DNA from 4 places in the Streptomyces sp. NPDC001880 genome. Region 3 is predicted to be linked to each of the others. Evidence: riboswitches for the same ligand, from Rfam matches in the RefSeq annotation. Region 3 holds a riboswitch; each other region holds the start of a gene.
What was found. A riboswitch is a leader RNA that binds a small molecule or an ion and turns the genes downstream of it on or off. The one in region 3 is predicted to bind cobalamin.

Region 1 (5,137 bases), on a different contig from region 3:
CCTCGGGGGAGTTGATGTGCTTGTACAGCGTCAGCACCAGGTTGTTGGAGACGATCGAGTCGCCCGTCGCGAAGAACGCGACCAGCCGGCCGATCATGTGCTGCTCGCCGGGGGACAGCTTGGCGAGGTCGGCGACGTCGGAGTGCAGGTCGACCTCCTCCACCGTCCAGGTGTTCTTGATCGCGTCGCGGTAGCGCTCGTAGAAGTCCGGGTAGCGCATGGGCCGCAGGGTCAGCTCGAAGCCCGGGTCGAGCAGGTTCTTCTCGGAGTCGGTGGTGCTCATTACTGGCAGGCCTCGCAGGACTCGGGGTTTTCGAGGGAGCAGGCGATCGCGTCCGCGTCGGGCGCCGAAGCCTGCTGTACGGGAATGGGGGCGGCGGTCGTGCCCTGGCCAAAGGCGGCACGGGCGATCCGGGTCGCCGGGCGCGAGCGCAGGTAGTACGTCGTCTTCAGCCCCTGCTTCCAGGCGTACGCGTACATCGAGGAGAGCTTGCCGATCGTCGGCGTCTCCAGGAACAGGTTCAGCGACTGGCTCTGGTCCAGGAACGGCGTACGGGCCGCGGCCATGTCGATCAGGCCGCGCTGCGGGATCTCCCACGCCGTGCGGTACAGCGCCCGCACCTCCTCCGGGATCCAGGCGAAGCCCTGCACCGAGCCACTGGCCTCGCGCAGCGCCTCACGGGTGCGCGCGTCCCACACCCCCAGCTGCTTCAGCTCATCCACCAGATACGCGTTGACCTGGAGGAACTCACCGCTGAGCGTCTCACGCTTGAAGAGGTTGGAGACCTGCGGCTCGATGCACTCGTAGACCCCCGCGATCGAGGCGATCGTCGCCGTCGGCGCGATGGCGAGCAGCAGCGAGTTGCGCATCCCGCTCTTCGCGACGCGGGCGCGCAGCGCCTCCCACCGCTCCGGCCAGTTCAGCTCGGTGTCGTAGTGGTCGGGGTGCAGCACGCCGCGTGCCGCCCGCGTCCGCGACCAGGCGGGCAGCGGTCCGGACCGTTCGGCGAGCTCGCAGGACGACTCGTACGCGGCGAGCATGATCCGCTCGGAGATCTTCGTGGAGAGCGCGCGGGCCTCGGGGGAGTCGAAGGGCAGCCGCAGCTTGAAGAAGACGTCCTGGAGACCCATGGCGCCCAGGCCCACCGGGCGCCACTTGGCGTTGGAGCGGCCGGCCTGCTCGGTCGGGTAGAAGTTGATGTCGACGACCCGGTCCAGGAAGGTCACGGCGGTGCGGACGGTGGCGTCCAGCCGCTCCCAGTCGATGGAGCCGTCGGTGACGAACGCGCCGAGGTTGACCGAGCCCAGGTTGCAGACCGCCGTCTCGCCGTCGTCGGTGACTTCGAGGATCTCGGTGCACAGGTTCGACGAGTGGACGACGGTGCCCGGCTCGGCGGTCTGGTTCGCGGTCCGGTTGGAGGCGTCCTTGAACGTCATCCAGCCCTGGCCGGTCTGCGCGAGGGTGCGCATCATCCGGCCGTACAGCTCGCGGGCCGGGATCGACTTGCGGGCCAGCCCCTGGGCCTCGGCGGCCCGGTACGCGACGTCGAACTCGTCGCCCCACAGGTCGACGAGGCCGGGCACGTCGGCGGGCGAGAACAGTGACCAGTCGCCGTCCGCGTCGACCCGGCGCATGAACTCGTCCGGGATCCAGTGCGCCAGGTTGAGGTTGTGCGTACGCCGCTGGTCCTCACCCGTGTTGTCGCGCAGCTCCAGGAACTCCTCGATGTCCGCGTGCCAGGTCTCCAGGTAGACGGCGGCGGCGCCCTTGCGGCGGCCCCCCTGGTTGACCGCGGCGACGGAGGCGTCGAGCGTCTTCAGGAACGGCACGATGCCGTTGGAGTGCCCGTTTGTGCCGCGGATCAGCGAACCGCGGGAGCGGATGCGGGAGTACGGAAGACCGATGCCGCCCGCGTGCTTCGAGAGCCGGGCCACCTGGTGGTAGCGGTCGTAGATCGAGTCGAGCTCGTCCAGCGGGGAGTCCAGCAGGTAGCAGGAGGACATCTGCGGGTGCCGGGTACCGGAGTTGAAGAGCGTGGGGGAGGAGGGGAGGTAGTCGAGCCGGCTCATCAGGCCGTACAGCGCCGCCACTTCGTCCACGGCGCGTTGCGACTCGTCCTCGGCGAGCCCGGACGCGACCCGCAGCATGAAGTGCTGGGGCGTCTCGATGACCTGACGGGTGTGCGGGTGGCGCAGCAGGTAGCGGCTGTGCAGGGTCCGCAGCCCGAAGTAGCCGAAGCGGTCGTCCGCGCCGTCGGCGAGCGAACGCTCCACCAGCGCGTCGAGGGCGGCCGAGTGGTGGGCGACGAACGCGGCGGTGCGGTCCGCGATCAGGCCCTCGCGGTGCCCGACGGCGACCGAGGCGGAGAAGGAGACCGCGCCCTGGCCGGCCGCCTCGTCCGCGATGGTGAGGGTAAGGAGCCGGGCGGCGAGCCGGGAGTAGGCGGGGTCCTCGGAGATCAGACCCGCGGCGGCCTCGGTGGCCAGCGAACGCAGCTCCGCCTCGTCCGCCCGGGCACTGCGGCCGCGCAGCGCGGCCGCAGCGACCCGGCCGGGGTCGGTGTCGGGCAGATCGGCGGTGAGGCCGGTCAGGGTCCGCAGCAGCGCGGCCCCCGGTCCGTCCTGTGCGGCTGCCTCGGACTCGGCTGCTGCGGACGCGGCGGCTGAAGCCGGATCGGCTGGCGCGATGGTCACGTGGTGCTCTCCCTCGCTCGGCTCGGGGCCGGCGGGGAACGGGGCAGCCCTGCGGACGCGCACACCCGGGTCGGGGCAGCGCTCCGCACGGCGTCCACCGGCCCAACCGCGAGGCCCGGACGTCTGGGCATCCGGTTCGGTCGAGCCGGATGCGCTGCCGGCAGGTCATCGGACTGACTCCGGGGTGCACAAAAGTGCACTGGATACACCGTTGCGGGACAGTTCCGGATTCTCACCGGATTCCCCTGCGGCGACAGCGAGGACGAGCATACATGTGGGGGCTGCCCGAAGAGGCAGCCCCCACATGTTGTGTCGGGTCGACCGGGTCCGATCCGTGCGGACGGCCCGGACGCGGGTGGTCAGTGACTGCCCGGCGCCCCCGCGGTGGCCGGCGGGAGTTCCGCCCTGACGCCCGGGTCGCCCGCGTCGGCGGTGTAGTCGGCCGGGGAGGTCTCGTCGATCCCGGCGGGCGCCTTCACGGCGTTCAGGACGAAGGTGAGCACCACCGTCACCACCACGTTCAGCACGAACGCGGTGAGGCCGATGTAGCCGATCTCGCCGATGCCGGGGATCTGTGCGGACGAGCCGCCGAAGTGCTTCTGCGTCGGCGAGGCGACCCCGTACGCGGCCACCGTCCCGTACACCATGCCGACCGCCCAGCCCGCGAGCAGCGCCCAGCGGTGGAACCAGCGGGTGAACAGGCCGCCGACCAGGGCCGGCATCGTCTGGAGGATCCAGATGCCGCCGAGCAGCTGGAAGTTGATCGCGACCGTCTTGTCCATCGTGAGGACGAAGGCGAGCGCGCCGACCTTGACCAGCAGCGACACCAGCTTGGAGATCTTGGTCTCCTGCTCCGGGGTCGCGTCCGGCTTGAGGAAGTCCTTGTAGATGTTGCGGGTGAAGAGGTTCGCCGCGGCGATCGACATGATCGCGGCGGGTACCAGCGCGCCGATGCCGATGGCGGCGAACGCGACGCCCGCGAACCAGTCCGGGAACATGTTCTCGAACAGCTGCGGGATGGCCAGCTGTCCGTTGTCCACCTTGATCCCGGCCGCGATGGCCATGAAGCCGAGCAGCGCCAGAAGGCCCAGCATCAGCGAGTACAGCGGCAGGATCGTGGTGTTGCGCCGGATCACATCACGGCTGCGGCTGGAGAGCGTCGCCGTGATCGAGTGCGGATACATGAACAGCGCCAGCGCCGAGCCCAGCGCCAGGGTGGCGTACCCCCACTGGCCCGCCTCGCCCGGCGCGAGCGCGCCGCGCGGCTTGCCGGTGGCCGGGTTGGTCTGCGAGAACGCATCGCCCGCCTTGGCGAAGACGTCGTCGAAGCCGCCCAGCTTGATCGGGATGTAGATGATCGCCACCGCGATGACCAGGTAGATCAGCCCGTCCTTGACGAACGCGATCAGCGCGGGTGCCCGCAGCCCGGACGAGTAGGTGTACGCGGCGAGCACCGCGAACGCGAGCAGCAGCGGCAGGTCCTTGACGAACCAGTGGGTGTTCTCGCCGCCGCCGACGCCCATCACGTCCAGCACCGCCTGGATGCCGACGAGCTGGAGCGCGATGTACGGCATCGTGGCGAGGATGCCCGTGAGGGCGACCGCCAGCGACAGGCCCTTCGAGCCGAAGCGCCCGCGCACGAAGTCCGAGGTGGTGACGTATCCGTGCTTGTGCGAGACCGACCAGAGCCGCGGCAGGAAGGTGAAGATCAGCGGGTACACCAGGATGGTGTACGGCACGGCGAAGAAGCCCGCCGCGCCCGCCGCGTAGATCGCCGCCGGCACGGCGACGAAGGTGTAGGCGGTGTACAGGTCGCCGCCGAGCAGGAACCAGGTGACCCAGGTGCCGAACGACCTTCCGCCCAGGCCCCATTCGTCGAGGCTGGCCTCGTTCTCGGCCTTGCGCCAGCGCGCCGCCAGGAAGCCCATGACCGTGACGGCCACGAAGAAGAAGATGAAGACGCCGAGCGCGACGCCGTTCACACCGTCCTTCACGCCGACTCACCTCCCTTGCGGGCGCGTTGGTCACGCTGCCACAGCTTGTACGCGATCATCGTGAGCGCGGTGGAGATCAGTACCCAGAGCATCTGGTACCAGTAGAAGAACGGAATGCCGATGAAGGTGGGGTCCACCTTCGCGTACGAACTCACCCAGAGCATCGCCACGAACGGCGCGATGAGACAGAGGGCGATGACCACCCGCACCGGTGTGACGGTGGGCGGCTTTGCTTCTGGGTCTGCTGGCATGCGGCGACTCCGTCCCCTCGCTGATCACCCTGTGATGCGCAGGAAATCTAGGGGAGGCTTCCGGTCACCGTCACCCCCTGTCCGCGTTGCGGTCCGGCAACGGTCCCCTGAGCGGGTACTTGTGTTCGTTTTCCCGCCAGACGTACGGCAGTCGGTCCGTACCAAGGTGTGCGAAAGGCCCCCGCGCGGTGGTGCGTT
Region 2 (5,137 bases), on a different contig from region 3:
GACGGAGTTGAGCAGCAGGGCGAGTTGCAGGTCCTGCTGCCCGACGACGGCGGTGAACGGGAAATGCGTGCTCACGAGGCGGTCCTTCCTGCGGGTGAATGGGCATGAAAAAGGCGGCCTCGGCCGGCGCCCGGGATCATCGGCGGCTCCCAGGGGCCGCGGGGGCTCCGGGGGCGATGAAGGGAAGCCCCGACGGCGCGCCCGACTCCAGAAGACGCAGCAACGCGTCGGTGTCCGCGTGCTCTTCCACGAGATCGCCGAGGCGGTCGAGCTGTTCCTCGCGCAGCGCCGCGAACGCGGTGTCGGGAGCGGGGACGAAGCGCCGGCCGGCGGCCCGCGCGACCTCGGCCAGGAAACGGCGGCGGAATTCGTCGCTCTCCAGCGCACCGTGCCAGTGCGTGCCCCACACGGCGCCGACCCGGCAACCGTCCAGGCTCTGTCCCCGGCCGTCGGAGATGAACCCCTCGCCACCGCGCACGTCCGCCACGCCGTGGTGGATCTCGTACCCCTCGACCGGCGCGCCGAGCGCCTCGCCGACGGGCCGGGCCAGGGTCTTCTCGCGGTCGAAGCGGATGCGTACCGGAAGGAGGCCGAGGCCCTCGACCCGCCCGGCCCGCGACTCGACCTCGTCCTCGATACGCTCCCCGAGGATCTGGAAGCCTCCGCAGATGCCGAGGACCGGCCGGCCCTCGGCCGCGCGCCGCACCAGCGCGTCGGCGAGGCCGCGCTCACGCAGCCAGGCCAGCGCCTTCACGGTGCCCCGGGTGCCGGGCACGACGACGAGGTCCGCGTCGGAGAGCTCCTCGGAGCGGTCCACGAACCTGACGACGACGCCGGGCTCGGCGGCCAGTGCGTCCACATCGGTGAAGTTCGACATCAGGGGCACCGCGCACACCGCCACGCGCAGCACGTCCTCGCCGTGCGGCGGAGCGACGACCGATTCGCGCACGGCGCCGCGCAACGAGACCCGCAGACCGTCCTCCTCGTCGATGCCGAGGCCGTGGGCGAAGGGCAGCACGCCGTACGTCGGCCGCCCGGTGATGTCCCGCAGCATCTCCAGGCCCGGCTCCAGCAACGACACGTCACCGCGGAACTTGTTGACGAGATAGCCGGCGATCAGCGACTGGTCCTCGGCGGCCAGCAGCGCCGTCGTACCGAAGAACGAGGCGAAGACACCACCGCGGTCGATGTCGCCGACGACCACCACCGGAAAGCGCGCCGCCCGTGCGATGCCCATGTTCACGATGTCCGTGCGTCGTAGATTGATCTCGGCCGGGCTGCCCGCCCCCTCGCAGATCACCGCGTCGTACGTGCCCCGGAGCTGCTCCAGGCAGTCCACGACCGTGGAGAGCAGCGCCTGTTGCCGGCCGCCGTGGTAGCCGCGGGCGCTCATCTCGCCGACCGGCTTCCCCATCAGGACGACCTGGCTGGAGCGGTCGCTGCCGGGCTTGAGCAGGACCGGGTTCATCAGCGCGGTCGGCTCCACGCGGGCGGCCTGGGCCTGCATGGCCTGGGCGCGCCCGATCTCGGCGCCCTCGCGGGTGACGAACGAATTCAGCGACATGTTCTGCGCCTTGAAGGGCGCCACCTTCACGCCCCGGCGCACGAGCCAGCGGCAGATGCCTGCCGTGACGACGCTCTTGCCCGCGTCGGAGGTGGTTCCGGCGACCAGCAGCCCGCCGCTCATGTGCTTCTCCGTTCTGCGATGCGGGGCCCCGCGGTGCGGCGCCCCGTGATCCGTCGTGCGGCCAGGGCCGCGCCGAGCCGTCCCGCCACGCACACGCCGAGGGCCAGCGCGCCCACCCGGCGCGACAGCCGCACCGCACGCTCGATGTCCTCGGTCTCCACCGCCCGTCCCGTCTCCCCGTTGAGCACGGGGCGGTGCTCGACCAGGCCGCCGTACGCGAGGGTGCCGCCGAGCCGGACGCCGAGCGCGCCCGCGAACGAGGCCTCCACCGGGCCCGCGTTGGGGCTCGGGTGCTTGGCGGCATCGGCCCGCCAGGCGCGGACCGCTCCACGTGGCCGCCCCCCGGCGGCCACGGCGAGCAGGGCCGTGAGCCGGGCGCCGGGCCAGCCCGCGAGGTCGTCGAGGCGGGCCGAGGCCCAGCCGTAGCGCCGGTGGCGGGCCGACTTGCGCCCGACCATGGCGTCGAGGGTGTTGGCGGCCCGGAAGCCGGCCAGCCCGGGGACCCCGGCCAGCGCGCCCCACACCAGGGCGCCGACCACGGCGTCCGAGGTGTTCTCCGCCACGGACTCGACCACGGCGCGGGCGATCTGCGGCCCGTCCAGGGACTGCGGGTCGCGCCCGCACAGATGCGGCAGCCGCTCGCGGGCCAGGTCGATGTCACCGGCCCTCAGGGCGTCGCCGATGGCCCGTGCCTCACGGCCCAGGGAGGTGCCGCCGACGACGGACCAGGTGGCGGCCGCGGTCAGCGCCACGGAGGCGGCGGGGCTGCGGCGTACGGCACGGCTGAGCAGCGCGGCACCACCCGCGGCGCCTCCGGCGCAGACGAGGGTGTGCAGCGCGCCCCACCCGCGGTGGTCGCGCCACAGCAGGCGCTCGACGCCCGCCGCGGCCCGCCCGAAGGCGGCGACCGGGTGTCCCCGGCGGGGATCACCGAGCAGCAGATCGCCGATCAGACCGGCCGTGGCGCCGTACGCGAAGATGCGGTCGGCTCGCACGGCTCAGCCGGCCGTCGCGCCTCGGCGGACCTTCGTACAGGAGGCTCTCGTCGAGAGCGCCGGAACAGCGGACGCACGGCAGCCGGGCATGGCGATATGTCCTCACTCAGGGTCCGCGCCCTGGTTCGACGTGACCGGCGACGAGAGTCTCCTGGCTCCCGGATCGGCGGTTCCCCCGGCCTTCCAGCCCGCTCGCGCGTGCCGTGACGTCCGGTGTGGGGGACCGCTCCCCGGTGACAGTGGCGGGACCGCGCCGGATTCGCACCGGCTTCCTCTGCTGTCGCCGTGATTGGCTCCGGCAGTCCACCACGCTCCGCGAACGCCCGTCAACCTGCCGTTGACCTGCGGCGGCGCGGTGTGCTGATACCCACATCGGGCCGGACACCGCTGGTGTCCGGCCCGACGGGAGCGTGCGCGGGGTGCTTCAGGCGACGATCAGATAGATGCCGTACGCGACGGCCGCCGCGCACAGCCCGAAGCAGACGTACCCGCCGGCGCGGGCCAGCAGCACCGAGCCGCCGGAGCCGCCCTGCGCCGCGGGTTCCGGTTGCTTGGAGAGGCCGACGATGCCCAGGGTGAAGAGGCCCACCAGCGCGACGGTCACAACGAGGGAGACGCCGAATACGGAGCCGAGGGCTGCCCAGTCGATGTTCATGCTGAATCCTTAGACGGCCGGGTCAGACGGCGGCGGGTCGTGCCGGGTCCTGGCTGGTTCCGGCCGGGGCCGGAATGGTGGTCATGAGGTCCTGGGCCGTTGCCTGGGCCGTGGTGGGCGGCGGGCTGACGGCGGCGATGGCCGTGGTGACGACGCCCGCGGGCTCGTCGTCGACGTCCGTCGGTGCGACGTCGTCGTGGCCGACCGGCTTGCGGCGCGACACCAGCCAGATGGCACCGGAGCCCACGACCAGCAGCGCCGCGACCACCACGACACCCCAGGTGCCCTGCTTGGTGAGGAGCTCCGCGCCCGCACCGACCAGACCGGCGGCCGGCAGGGTCAGACCCCAGGCGACGAACATCCGGGTGGCGGTGGACCAGCGGACCACACCGCCCTGGCGGCCGAGGCCCGCGCCCATCACGGCGCCGGAGCAGGACTGGGTGGTGGAGAGGGAGAAGCCGAGGTGCGAGGAGGCCAGGATCACGGTGGCCGCACTGGTCTGGGCGGCGAAGCCCTGCGGCGGCTTGAGGTCGGTGAGGCCGCTGCCCATGGTGCGGATGATGCGCCAGCCGCCCAGGTAGGTGCCGAGCGCGATGGCCAGACCGGCGGAGACGATGACCCAGACCGGCGGGTTGGAACCCGGGTTCAGGACGCCGCCGGTGACCAGGGCCAGGGTGATGATGCCCATGGTCTTCTGCGCGTCGTTGGTGCCGTGGGCGAGGGAGACCAGCCCGGCCGAGGCGATCTGGCCGGCCCGGTAACCCTTGGCGGTGGCCTTCTCCTGGGCGTCGTTGCGGACCTTTCCGCCGATCCGGTACGTCAGCCTGGTGGCCAGCAGCGCGGCCAGACCGGCGACGATGGGGGCGGCGACCGCGGGGATCAGTACCTTGGTGACGACGGTGCCGCCGTTGACGGACGACCAGCCCGAGGACATCACGGCCGCGCCGATCAGGCCGCCGAACAGGGCGTGCGAGGAGCTGGACGGCAGTCCGACCAGCCAGGTCAGCAGATTCCACAGAATGGCGCCGACGAGTGCCGCGAAGATGACTTCTGTTCGCAGCCCGTCCTCGTTGATGATCCCGCCGGAGATCGTCTTGGCGACCTCCACCGACAGGAACGCGCCGACGAGATTGAGAACGGCGGACATGGCCACCGCTGTCTTCGGTTTGAGTGCACCGGTCGAGATGGTTGTCGCCATCGCGTTCGCGGTGTCGTGGAAACCGTTCGTGAAATCGAACACTAGAGCTGTCACGATCACAATCGCGAGTAGCAGCGTGATGTGTTCCATTTACCCAGGCAATCGTTCGACGTCATTGGCATGTGGACCGTAGGCGACCTGGGTGAACAGAAGATGAACTGGGCGGGGCGCTGGGGTGTTCCAAACTGGTTTGGAATCATTTTGCTTGTGTCCGGGGGAGGTGCGGTCCGGCCTTCCGGCGGGGTGCGGCTGTGGTCGATCGCATACCCGTTCGCCTCCGGGGCTGACAGGATCGGCGCATGAGCGATCAGCAGCGGAACGCGATCGAACGCGCCTGGGACGATGTCGTCGCCACCGCCCGCAGGACGGCGGTCGAGGGTCTCGTCGTCGGGACCTCGGGAAACGTGTCGGCGCGGGTCGGTGACACCATCCTGGTCACACCGAGCGGAGTGCCGTACGACCGGCTGGGCCCCCGGGATGCCGTCGGCGTCGATCGGGAGGGCAACCGCGTACTCGGCTCACTGGCCCCGACCAGCGAACTGCCGCTCCACCTCGCCGTCTACCGGAACACCGACGCGGCCGCCGTCGTGCACACCCACGCG
Region 3 (5,137 bases):
GCGCGGTTGGTCGGGTCCAGCACGTACGTCTCGGTGAGCTTGTCGTACATCCAGTCGGCGACCACGCCCGTCGTCGCGTCGTAGCCGAAGAGGTAGTCGACGGTGGCAGCCAGTTCGAAGGCCCCCTTGTAGCCGTGCCGTCGCATGGCCTCGATCCACTTGGGGTTCACCACCCGGGCGCGGAAGACCCGCGAGGTCTCCTCCACCAGGGTGCGGGTGCGGACCGTCTCGGGGCGGGTGGAGTCACCGATGTACGCCTCAGGGGCGGTGCCGCGCAGGGCGCGGACGGTGGCCACCATGCCGCCGTGGTACTGGAAGTAGTCGTCCGAGTCGGCGATGTCGTGTTCGCGGGTGTCGGTGTTCTTGGCCGCGACCGCGATCCGCTGGTACGCCGTCTCCATCTCCTCACGGGCCGGGCGGCCGTCGAGTTCGCGTCCGTAGGCGTAGCCGCCCCACACCGTGTACACCTCGGCGAGGTCCGCGTCGGTGCGCCAGTCGCGGGAGTCGATGAGCTGGAGCAGACCGGCGCCGTACGTACCGGGGCGGGAGCCGAAGATACGGGTGGTGGCGCGGCGTTCGTCGCCATGGGCAGCCAGGTCGGCCTGCGTGTGGGCGCGTACATGGTTCTGCTCGGCGGGCTCGTCCAGAGAGGCGACGAGGCGGACGGCGTCGTCGAGCAGGCCGATGGTGTGCGGGAAGGCGTCGCGGAAGAACCCGCTGATGCGCAGGGTGACGTCGATGCGCGGGCGGCCGAGTTCGGCCGGCGGGATCGCCTCCAGGCCGGTGACGCGGCGCGAGGCGTCGTCCCACACCGGGCGGACGCCGAGCAGGGCGAAGGCTTCGGCGACGTCGTCACCGGCGGTCCGCATCGCGCTGGTGCCCCACAGGGACAGGCCGACCGAGGTGGGCCAGTCGCCGTTGTCGGTGCGGTAGCGCTCCAGGAGCGAGTCGGCCAGGGCCTGGCCGGTCTCCCAGGCCAGGCGTGAGGGTACGGCCTTGGGGTCGACGGAGTAGAAGTTGCGGCCGGTCGGCAGGACGTTGACCAGGCCGCGGAGCGGGGAACCGGAGGGTCCGGCGGGGACGAATCCGCCGTCCAGCGCGTGCAGGGTGTGGTCGAGTTCGCCGGTCGTGGCGGCCAGCCGCGGCACCACCTCGCGGGCCGCGAAGCCGAGGACGTCGGCGACCGCCCGCGGGTGCCCGGCGGCCACCTCGACGACGGCGTCCGGGGACCAGTCCGCGTCCTCCATCGCCTGGACCAGGGCGCGGGCCCGCTCCTCGGCCTCGTCGGCGGTGACGCGGGTCGCGGCGGACTCGTCGAGTCCCAACGCCTCGCGCAGACCCGGCAGGGAGGCCGTACCGCCCCAGATCTGGCGGGCGCGCAGGATCGCGAGGACGAGGTTGACCCGGTCGGCGCCGGCCGGGGCACCGCCCAGGACATGCAGGCCGTCGCGGATCTGGGCGTCCTTGATCTCACAGAGCCAGCCGTCGAGATGCATGATGAACTCGTCGAAGCCCTCGTCCTGCGGGCGCTCTTCGAGTCCCAGGTCGTGGTCGAGCCTGGCGGCCTGGATCAGGGTCCAGATCTGTGCGCGGATCGCCGGGAGCTTCGCCGGGTCCATCGCCGCGATCTGGGCGTGCTCGTCCAGGAGTTGCTCGAGCCGGGCGATGTCCCCGTAGCTGTCGGCGCGCGCCATCGGTGGTACGAGGTGGTCGACGAGGGTGGCGTGCACGCGGCGCTTGGCCTGCGTGCCCTCGCCCGGGTCGTTGACCAGGAACGGGTAGATCAGCGGAAGGTCGCCGAGAGCGGCGTCGGGGCCGCAGGCGGCGGAGAGACCGGCGTTCTTGCCGGGCAGCCACTCCAGGTTGCCGTGCTTGCCGAGGTGGATCACCGCGTCGGCGCCGAAGCCGTTGTCGTCGGCGCGGGCGGCGATCCAGCGGTAGGCGGCCAGGTAGTGGTGCGAGGGCGGCAGATCGGGGTCGTGGTAGATCGCGATCGGGTTCTCGCCGAAGCCGCGCGGCGGCTGGATGAGGATGAGCAGATTGCCGTGGCGCAGGGCGGCGAGCACGATGTCGCCGTCCGGGTTGCCCGACCGGTCCACGAACATCTCGCCCGGGGCGGGGCCCCAGTGCTGCTCGACGGCTTCGCGGAGCTCGGCCGGGAGGGTCGCGTACCAGCGCCGGTAGTCGGCGGCCGGGATGCGGACCGGGTTGCGGGCCAGCTGCTCCTCGGTGAGCCACTCCTGGTCGTGGCCGCCCGCCTCGATCAGCGCGCGGATCAGCTCGTCGCCGTCGCCCGACACGAGGCCGGGGACCTCCTGCGTACCGAAGTCGTATCCCTCGGCGCGCAGTCGGCGCAGCAGGGCGACGGCGCTGGCCGGGGTGTCCAGCCCGACGGCGTTGCCGATCCGGGAGTGCTTGGTCGGGTACGCGGACAGGACGAGCGCGATCCGCTTCTCGGCGGCCGGGATGTGGCGCAGCCGGGCGTGGCGGACGGCGATCCCGGCGACGCGGGCGGCGCGCTCGGTGTCGGCGACGTACGCGGGCAGGCCGTCCTCGTCGATCTCCTTGAACGAGAACGGCACGGTGATCAGGCGGCCGTCGAACTCGGGGACCGCGATCTGGCTGGCAGCGTCGAGCGGGGAGACTCCTTCGTCGTTGCCTTCCCAGTCGGTGCGTGAACCGGTGAGGCAGAGGGCCTGGAGGATGGGTACGTCGAGGCCGCTGAGGACGCCCGCGTCCCAGGACTCGTCGTCGCCGCCGGCCGAGGCCTCGGCGGGCCGGGTGCCGCCCGCGGCGAGGACGGTGGTCACGATCGCGTCGGCGGCGCGCAGCGCTTCGATGAGTTCGGGTTCGGGGGTGCGCAGTGAGGCGACGTACAGCGGCAGCGCGCGGGCTCCCGCGTCCTCGACGGCACGGCAGAGCGCCTCGATGAACGCGGTGTTGCCGCTCATGTGGTGGGCGCGGTAGTAGAGCACGGCGACGACCGGGCCGTCGGTGCGCCGGGGGGTGCGCTCCAGCGGGCCCCAGGAGGGTGCCGGGGCGGGCGGTGCGAAGCCGTGGCCGGTGAGCAGCACGGTGTCGGAGAGGAAGCGGGCGAGCTGGTCCAGGTTGGCGGGCCCGCCGTGGGCCAGATAGGCGTGGGCCTCGGCTGCGATGCCGATGGGCACCGTCGAGGCGGCCATCAGCTGGGCGTCGGGGGCCTGTTCGCCGGTGAGGACGACGACGGGGCGTCCGGTGGCGAGCACTTGGTCGAGTCCGTCCTGCCAGGCGCGCACACCGCCGAGGAGCCGTACGACGACCAGGTCGACGCCGTCGAGGAGTTCGGGCAGGTCCTGGAGCGGGAGGCGGGAGGGGTTGGCGTAGCGGTAGGAGACCGGGCCGTCCGAGGCGCGGGCACTGAGCAGGTCGGTGTCGGACGTCGACAGGAGCAGGATCATGCGGCGTCGGGCCTTCCTCGGGGTGTCCACGCCCCGGGCGGTGTCGGAATGAAGCTCCCCTGCTCGAACGGGTTCGAGCGTTCGGGGAAAGGAGTTCCTGACTTGCCAGGCCGTGGCCGGGCTCACAGTGGCGGGACCGTGCCGGAATCGCACCGGACTTCCTCCCCTGTCGCCGTCTGTGGCGACGACGTGCCGGATGGCTCGTCACTAGGCATAGTAAGGGCCGGTCAACTGGTGGAGGACATACGGATACGGTCGGATGGTCGGTATGCTCGCCGCCATGCCCCGACCTGCCACTTCGCCTTCACCGCCGGGAGACCCGTCTGCCCGGGACCGCGGTGACGCCTGCCCCGGCACGCTGCGGCTGCACCGGGCGGACGACGGAGCGCTGGCCCGTGTCCGGGTTCCCGGTGGTCTGCTGACGGCGGTACAGGCGGACGCCCTGGGGGCGCTGGCGGAGAGTCTGGGCGATGGTGAATTGCATCTCACTTCGCGCGGCAACGTCCAGTTGCGCGGGCTGGGCCCGGACTGCGGAGCCGAACTGGCCGACCGGCTGGGCGAGACGGGGCTGTTGCCCTCCGCACGCCACGAGCGGATACGCAACATCGTGGCATCGCCGCTCTCGGGGCTCGACGGCCTGGGCGCACGGGACGTCGGCCCCTGGCTGTCCGAGCTGGACACGCTGCTGTGCGCGGGCGACGGGACGGCGGGTCTGTCGGGCAGGTTCTTGTTCGTGCTCGACGACGGCCGTGGCGATGTGGACGCGCTGGGCGGCGATGTGACGCTGCTGGCGCAGGGCGACGGAACGGCGTTGCTGCGGATCGGCACGGCCCGGACCACCGTACGGATACCGGGCGCACGGGGGCCGCGGGCCGCCCTCCTGGCGGCCGAGACCTTCCTGGAGCAGGCATCGGGCACTGGTGCCTGGCGTGTGCCGGATCTGCCCGGCGGCGCCGGATCCCTCTTCGACGAGGTCGTACGAAGGTTGCGGGAAGCGGGGCCCTGCACCGTGTCCACCGAGGACCGTGCCTGTCCGCGGAGCTCGGACGGCCCCGCGCCCGGCGTCGTGACCGGCCCGCAGGACGGGGCCGCGCTGTCGGTCGGCATCCCCCTGGGACGTATCGCCCCGGCACAGTGGCGGTCGCTGACGGAGACGGCCCGGCACCGCGGCAGCGGTGAGTTGCGGCTGACACCGTGGCGCGGGGTCGTCGTACCGGGGGTGGAGCGGCGGCAGGCCGCTCGGTTGCTGGACGGACTGGGGGCCACCGGTCTCGTCGTCGGCCCCGACTCCCCCTGGACCGGGGTCGGTGCCTGTATCGGCCGGCCCGGCTGTGCGAAGTCGCTGGCCGATGTGCGGGCCCAGGCGGCGGCCGCGGCGGGGGGCGCGGGGCTGCTGCCGGTGTACTGGTCCGGGTGCGAACGCCGCTGCGGACACCCCCGCGGCGAGTGGGTCGATGTCGTCGCCACCCCGGACGGGCACCGGATCTCCCTCGTGCTGGGCGAGGAGCGGGGCGCCCCCGTGAACGTCCCCGGCAGTCCCGACGGGCTCGCCGCCGCGGTGGCCGCGGCCCGCCGCACGCGCGGCTGACACCCCGTACTCCCACTCCCTGTACCCGACGTTGCACGCCCGAGGAAGAGAGCGCACTGTGCACCAGTACGAGAAGGACGGACCGGCGATCTATCGCCAGTCCTTCGCCACG
Region 4 (5,137 bases), on a different contig from region 3:
TTCCTTCACACCGAGGGCCGCGGCGTCCGCTCCGTCCAGCAGGACCCGACCCGTCGCGGGGCGCAGGGCACCGTACACACAGCGCAGGAAGGTGGTCTTGCCACAGCCGTTCGGCCCCACCAGGCCGACCGTCTCGCCGGGGGCAGCGTCCAGGGTGACCGCGTCGAGCAGGGTACGGCCGGCCACCTCGTAGCTGATCCCGTCGGCGGCGAGCGCCGTCGGGGACGGTGCCGTGCTCATCCGGTGATCCCTTCGGTACGGCTGGAGCGGCGCAGCAGCCAGAGGAAGAACGGGCCGCCCACCAGGGCGGTGACCACCCCGGCGGGAATCTCTTCGGGGGCTGCCACGGTCCGCGCCAGCAGATCGGCCAGCAGCAGGAAGACCGCCCCGCCGAGCGCCGTCACCGGCAGCAGGCGGCGGTGGGACGCGCCGACGATCAGCCGGGCGGCGTGCGGAATCATCAGGCCGACGAAGCCGATCGCCCCGCTGTAGGCGACCAGCACACCGATGATCAGTGACACCAGTACGAAGACACCGCCCCGGAAACGGCCGGGGTCCAGGCCCAGGCTGCGGGCCCCTTCCTCCCCGGTCAGCAGCAGATCCAGCGGACGGGCCAGGCTGATCAGGAGTACGGACCCGACGCCCAATACCAAGGCGGGCAGCGCCAGTTGGTCCCAGCGGGCGCCACCCAGGCCGCCCAGGGTCCAGAACAGGATCGCCCGCACATGCTCGGCCCGGGAGGACAGCACCAGGATCAGGCTGGTGAACGCGGACAGCACGTACTGGATCGCCACCCCGGCCAGAATCAGCCGGCCCGTTGTCATGGTGCCGCCGCGCCGGGCCATCGCGTAGACGGCGACCAGCGCGGCCATGGACCCGGCGAACGCGGCAACGGGCAACGCCACGTCGGTGGCCACCCCCGCGCCGACCCCCAGCACGACGACCACGGCAGCGCCCGCCGACGCCCCGGACGAGGCGCCCAGCAGAAACGGATCGGCCAACGGGTTACGCACCAACGCCTGGAGCACCGCGCCCGACAGGGCCAGCCCGGCGCCGACAACGGCCCCGAGCAGCACCCTGGGCAGTCGCACCTCCCACACGATCGTCGGGAACGCGCCAGTGCGTTCACCGCCCAGGACCGTACTCAATACCTCGCCCGGCGGAATCCGTACCGGGCCGAGCGCCAGACCGGCCACCGCCGCCGCGAGCAGCAGCACCGTGAGAACGCCGATCACGACGGGGGGCGAGCGGAGGACGGACTTCGGGCCGGGGCGGGCGGACCCCGCGCTCACGGCGTGCCGGGGTGCAGTTGCCCGGCCAGGTCCTGCACGGCGTCGGTCACCCGGACACCGAGCACCGCAGAGGACAGCGGGAGCACCGCGAACTTCTTGTTCTTGATCGCCGGCACGTCCGCGAGTGCCGGATCGTTCAGCAGCCGCTTCTTCTTGGCCGCCACGGTAGTGCCTCCGTAGTCGTAGATCACGACGACCTCGGGCTTGCGCTCGATGACCTGCTCCCAGGACACGTCGCCGAAGGTGGCGTCGAGGTCCGCGAAGACGTTCCTGCCCCCGGCGAGCCGGACGATCTCGTTGCCTATGCCCTTACCGCCCGCAGTGAACGCGGAGCTGTCGCCGGAGTCGTACACGAACACCGAGGGACGTGAGGAGCTCTTGAGCCCCGACTCGACCCTCGCGATCTTCTGTCGCTCCTCGGCGATCAGCTTCTTGCCGCGCTCCGGTACTCCGAAGGTCCTGGCGACTTCGGTGATCTCGGTGGCGAGCTGATCGATCCCGACCTTGCCCTTGGTGCAGTTCTCGATGTTCAGCCGGGTGTTGATGCCGTCCTTCTGGAGACCCGCCCGGTCCTGGCCCTTGGCCTCGTCGAAGGCGCTGCTGTACCCGCCGTAGACGAAGTCGGGGTTGGCACCGAGCAGCACCTCTTTGGAGGGGTACTCCTTCGCGAGCACCTTGGTCTTGTCGTACGCGGACCGGTACTCCGGCAGGATGTTGTCGTCCAGGTAGGCGGTCCCGGCCAGCCGGTCCTGGAGCCCGAGGGCCAGCATGATCTCGGTGACGTGCTGGTTCATGGTGACGACCCGCTTCGGCGGGGCGTCGAAGGTCGTCTTCGTACCGCAATTGGTTACGGTGTAGGGGAAACCGTCGGCGGCCGGTGCGGCCTCTGCCTTGCTCTCGCCGCCGGTGCCGCAACCGGTGAGCGACAGCAGAAGCAGGGGTATGAGCGCGAGGGGTACAGGGCGTATCGGGGGCATGGCCGAGCCTTTCCGGGGGATGTCCTCGTCCCCTGGGTCGTACGAGAAGGCGGCGCGGTCAGTATCTGGCTTCCGGGCTGTTGCAGCCTGGTCACAGTGGCGGGACCGTACCGGATTCACACCGGTTTCCTGACGCGCGTCGCCTGAGTTTTCGGAGCTCATTCTGTCAGACCGCGTATTCCGCAGGTCATGCCCTTGCGCCGTCGGCCTTGGGCCGCCCCGGACGCCGATGTCCCCGGCGACGACCGGCACTGCGGAGAGGCTCCGCTCGGACCAGCAGGCTCGCCCGCCCCTGCGGGTCTCCACCCTTGCCAACTGGACGTGGGACAGACGCGGCTCGCCACGGAAATTTCACCGAGGCTTCCCCAGCGGTGTTCCCGCGACCGAAGTGGAGCTGGTGTTCTACGCGGCACGGCCCCTTCGGGTGCGAGTCATGGATGGCATCCTCCCGCAGTCCAGGATTGGCCGGACAGAACCTGGACGTCCGTGATCGCAAGCTGGGGCGAATCCGCCCCGTCATCAGCCCTGCGGGTGTCGGTCAGCTTTCGACTTCGGTCTTGTTGCCGCCCCAGAGGGTGTGGAAGACGCCGTCGCGGTCGATGCGGTGGTAGGTGTGTGCGCCGAAGTAGTCGCGCTGGCCTTGAGTGAGGGCGGCGGGGAGGCGCGCGGCGCGCAGGGAGTCGTAGTAGGCGAGGGTGGCGGCGAAGGCGGGGGTGGGGACGCCCTGGGTAGCGGCGGTGGCGATCACGGTGCGCCAGTCGTTCTGTGCGGCGGCGATTTCCGCGGCGAAGCTCTTGTCGGAGAGGAGGCTTGCCATCTGAGGCTGGGCTTCGTAGGCGCTGGTGATCCTGTCGAGGAACGCGGCCCGGATGATGCATCCGCCGCGCCAGATCGCGGCGACCTTCCCGAGGTTGATGTCCCAATCGTATTGCTCGCTGCCGGCCGCGATCTCGTGGAAGCCCTGGGTATAGGCGACGATCTTCGAGGCGTACAGTGCCTGCTCGACCTGATCGGCGAATGCCGCCGCCTTGTCCTCACCGAGCTTGCGGGCGGTCGGTCCGGCGAGGTGGCGTGAGGCATCACGGAGGGCGGCGTGGCCGGAGACGGAGCGGGCGAAGACGGCCTCGGCGATGCCGGAGACAGGAACACCCAGGTCGAGGGCGACCTGCACGGTCCAACGGCCGGTGCCCTTCTGCTCCGCCTGGTCGAGCACAACATCCACGAAGGGCCTACCGGTCGCCGCATCGACATGTGAGAGCACTTCTGCTGTGATCTCGATGAGGTACGAGTCCAGGCGCCCGGTGTTCCAGACGCGGAAGATGTCCGCGATCTGCGCGGGGGAGTATCCGGCGACGTCGCGAAGCAACTGGTAGGCCTCGCCGATGAGCTGCATGTCCGCGTACTCGATGCCGTTATGCGTCATTTTTACAAAGTGTCCGGCGCCGTCAGGGCCGATATACGTGACACACGGGGCGCCGTCCTTGGCCTTCGCGGAGATCTTTTCCAGCATCGGTCCAAGCGAGTCATAAGATTCTCTGCTGCCGCCTGGCATGATGCTCGGTCCGTTGAGTGCGCCTTCTTCGCCGCCGGAGATGCCGGTGCCCACGAAGTGGACGCCCTGCTCGCGCAACTCGCGCTCTCGGCGGCGCGTGTCTGCGAAATGCGCGTTGCCTCCGTCGATGATGACATCGCCCTTTTCGAGGAGCGGGGCGAACTCCTGGATCACGGCGTCGGTGGGATCGCCCGCCTTCACCATGATGACGAGCCTGCGCGGACGCTCCAGCGCCGCGACGAACTCCTGCGGCGTGTGCGCGGCGACGAAGGAGCCCTCGTCGCCGAACTCCTTCACCAGTGCGTCGGTCCTGGCGGTCGTCCGGTTGTGCACCGCGACCGTGTATCCGTTGCGGGCGAAGTTGCGCGCGAGGTTCCGGCCCATCACCGCGAGCCCTGTGACGCCGATCTGTGCAGTGCCGATCATGTGTGTGCCCTGCAATCTGTCTCGGGGATGCCCGGCAGTCCGGGGGAATGCCGGGATCTTCTGCAATGCCGGGATCTTCAGTATGGATACGGGGTGGGGGAACGGCCTGTTCGGCATCGCCCGGACGGGTTTCCTGTGTACATTAGGCAGCTGCCTAGGGATTCTAGGTATTGCGACGGAGGTGGCGGATGGTTCGCGCGGGTCTCACGACCGAACGCGTGGTGGAGGCGGCGGCCGATCTGGCCGACTCCATCGGCTTCGACAAGGTCACGATCTCCGCACTGGCCCGCGGCTTCGGGGTCAGGGACGCCAGCCTCTATTCGCACGTCAGGAATCTGCACGACCTGCGGACCCGGGTCGCGCTGCTGGCCGCCGGGGAGTTCATCGACCGGATCGCCGCCGCCGTGGCGGGCCGGGCCGGAAAGGATGCCCTGGTCGCGTTCGCCGACGCCTACCGGGCCTTCGCTCTGGAGCGGCCCGGACGGTACGAAGCGACGCAGATGCGGGTCGACCCCGAAGTCGTCGCCCGGTCGTCCGCGTACCACCGCACCATCGAGACCACGGGCGCGATGCTGCGGGCCTACGGCCTGTCCGAGCCCGATCTCACGGACGCGGTGCGGCTGTTGCGCAGCACCTTCCACGGCTACTGCGCCCTGGAGGCGAGCGGCGGCTTCGGCGCGCCGCGCGACGTACAGACGTCCTGGGAGCGGTCCGTCGAGGCCCTGCACTTCCTGCTGGAGCACTGGCCGTCCGCGACGGGCGAGAGGGAGACCGGTCATGGCTGACCGTACGGTGCCGGAGCGCACCGGACATCTGAAGGTGCCCGGGGCAACGCTGTACTACGAGGTGCGCGGCGCAGGTCCGCTGCTGCTGTGATGCCCGGCGGGAGT

Region 1: linked by a shared signal. The riboswitch ahead of ACWCQ6_RS13500 (ribonucleoside-diphosphate reductase subunit alpha) and the one ahead of cobN (cobaltochelatase subunit CobN) in region 3 are both predicted to bind cobalamin.
Region 2: linked by a shared signal. The riboswitch ahead of ACWCQ6_RS00275 (cobalamin biosynthesis protein) and the one ahead of cobN (cobaltochelatase subunit CobN) in region 3 are both predicted to bind cobalamin.
Region 4: linked by a shared signal. The riboswitch ahead of ACWCQ6_RS27920 (ABC transporter substrate-binding protein) and the one ahead of cobN (cobaltochelatase subunit CobN) in region 3 are both predicted to bind cobalamin.

The regions. Positions count from the first base shown of each region.
Region 1 is NZ_JBSFET010000017.1:105,326-110,462, reverse strand. Features, by position in the region: gene ACWCQ6_RS13505 (ribonucleotide-diphosphate reductase subunit beta) at 1-283, opposite strand, end outside; gene ACWCQ6_RS13500 (ribonucleoside-diphosphate reductase subunit alpha) at 283-2,694, opposite strand; cobalamin riboswitch at 2,837-2,964, opposite strand; gene mctP (monocarboxylate uptake permease MctP) at 3,054-4,688, opposite strand; gene ACWCQ6_RS13490 (DUF3311 domain-containing protein) at 4,685-4,939, opposite strand.
Region 2 is NZ_JBSFET010000001.1:47,803-52,939, reverse strand. Features, by position in the region: gene ACWCQ6_RS00285 (putative cobaltochelatase) at 1-75, opposite strand, end outside; gene ACWCQ6_RS00280 (cobyric acid synthase) at 137-1,687, opposite strand; gene ACWCQ6_RS00275 (cobalamin biosynthesis protein) at 1,684-2,682, opposite strand; cobalamin riboswitch at 2,828-2,956, opposite strand; gene ACWCQ6_RS00270 (hypothetical protein) at 3,107-3,337, opposite strand; gene ACWCQ6_RS00265 (anion permease) at 3,360-4,625, opposite strand; gene ACWCQ6_RS00260 (class II aldolase/adducin family protein) at 4,835-5,137, shown strand, end outside.
Region 3 is NZ_JBSFET010000097.1:14,837-19,973, reverse strand. Features, by position in the region: gene cobN (cobaltochelatase subunit CobN) at 1-3,437, opposite strand, end outside; cobalamin riboswitch at 3,509-3,635, opposite strand; gene cobG (precorrin-3B synthase) at 3,706-5,025, shown strand; gene ACWCQ6_RS30840 (precorrin-8X methylmutase) at 5,084-5,137, shown strand, end outside.
Region 4 is NZ_JBSFET010000073.1:20,569-25,705, reverse strand. Features, by position in the region: gene ACWCQ6_RS27930 (ABC transporter ATP-binding protein) at 1-240, opposite strand, end outside; gene ACWCQ6_RS27925 (FecCD family ABC transporter permease) at 237-1,292, opposite strand; gene ACWCQ6_RS27920 (ABC transporter substrate-binding protein) at 1,289-2,269, opposite strand; adenosylcobalamin (AdoCbl) riboswitch at 2,290-2,426, opposite strand; gene gndA (NADP-dependent phosphogluconate dehydrogenase) at 2,808-4,247, opposite strand; gene ACWCQ6_RS27910 (TetR/AcrR family transcriptional regulator) at 4,436-5,032, shown strand; gene ACWCQ6_RS27905 (hypothetical protein) at 5,123-5,137, shown strand, end outside.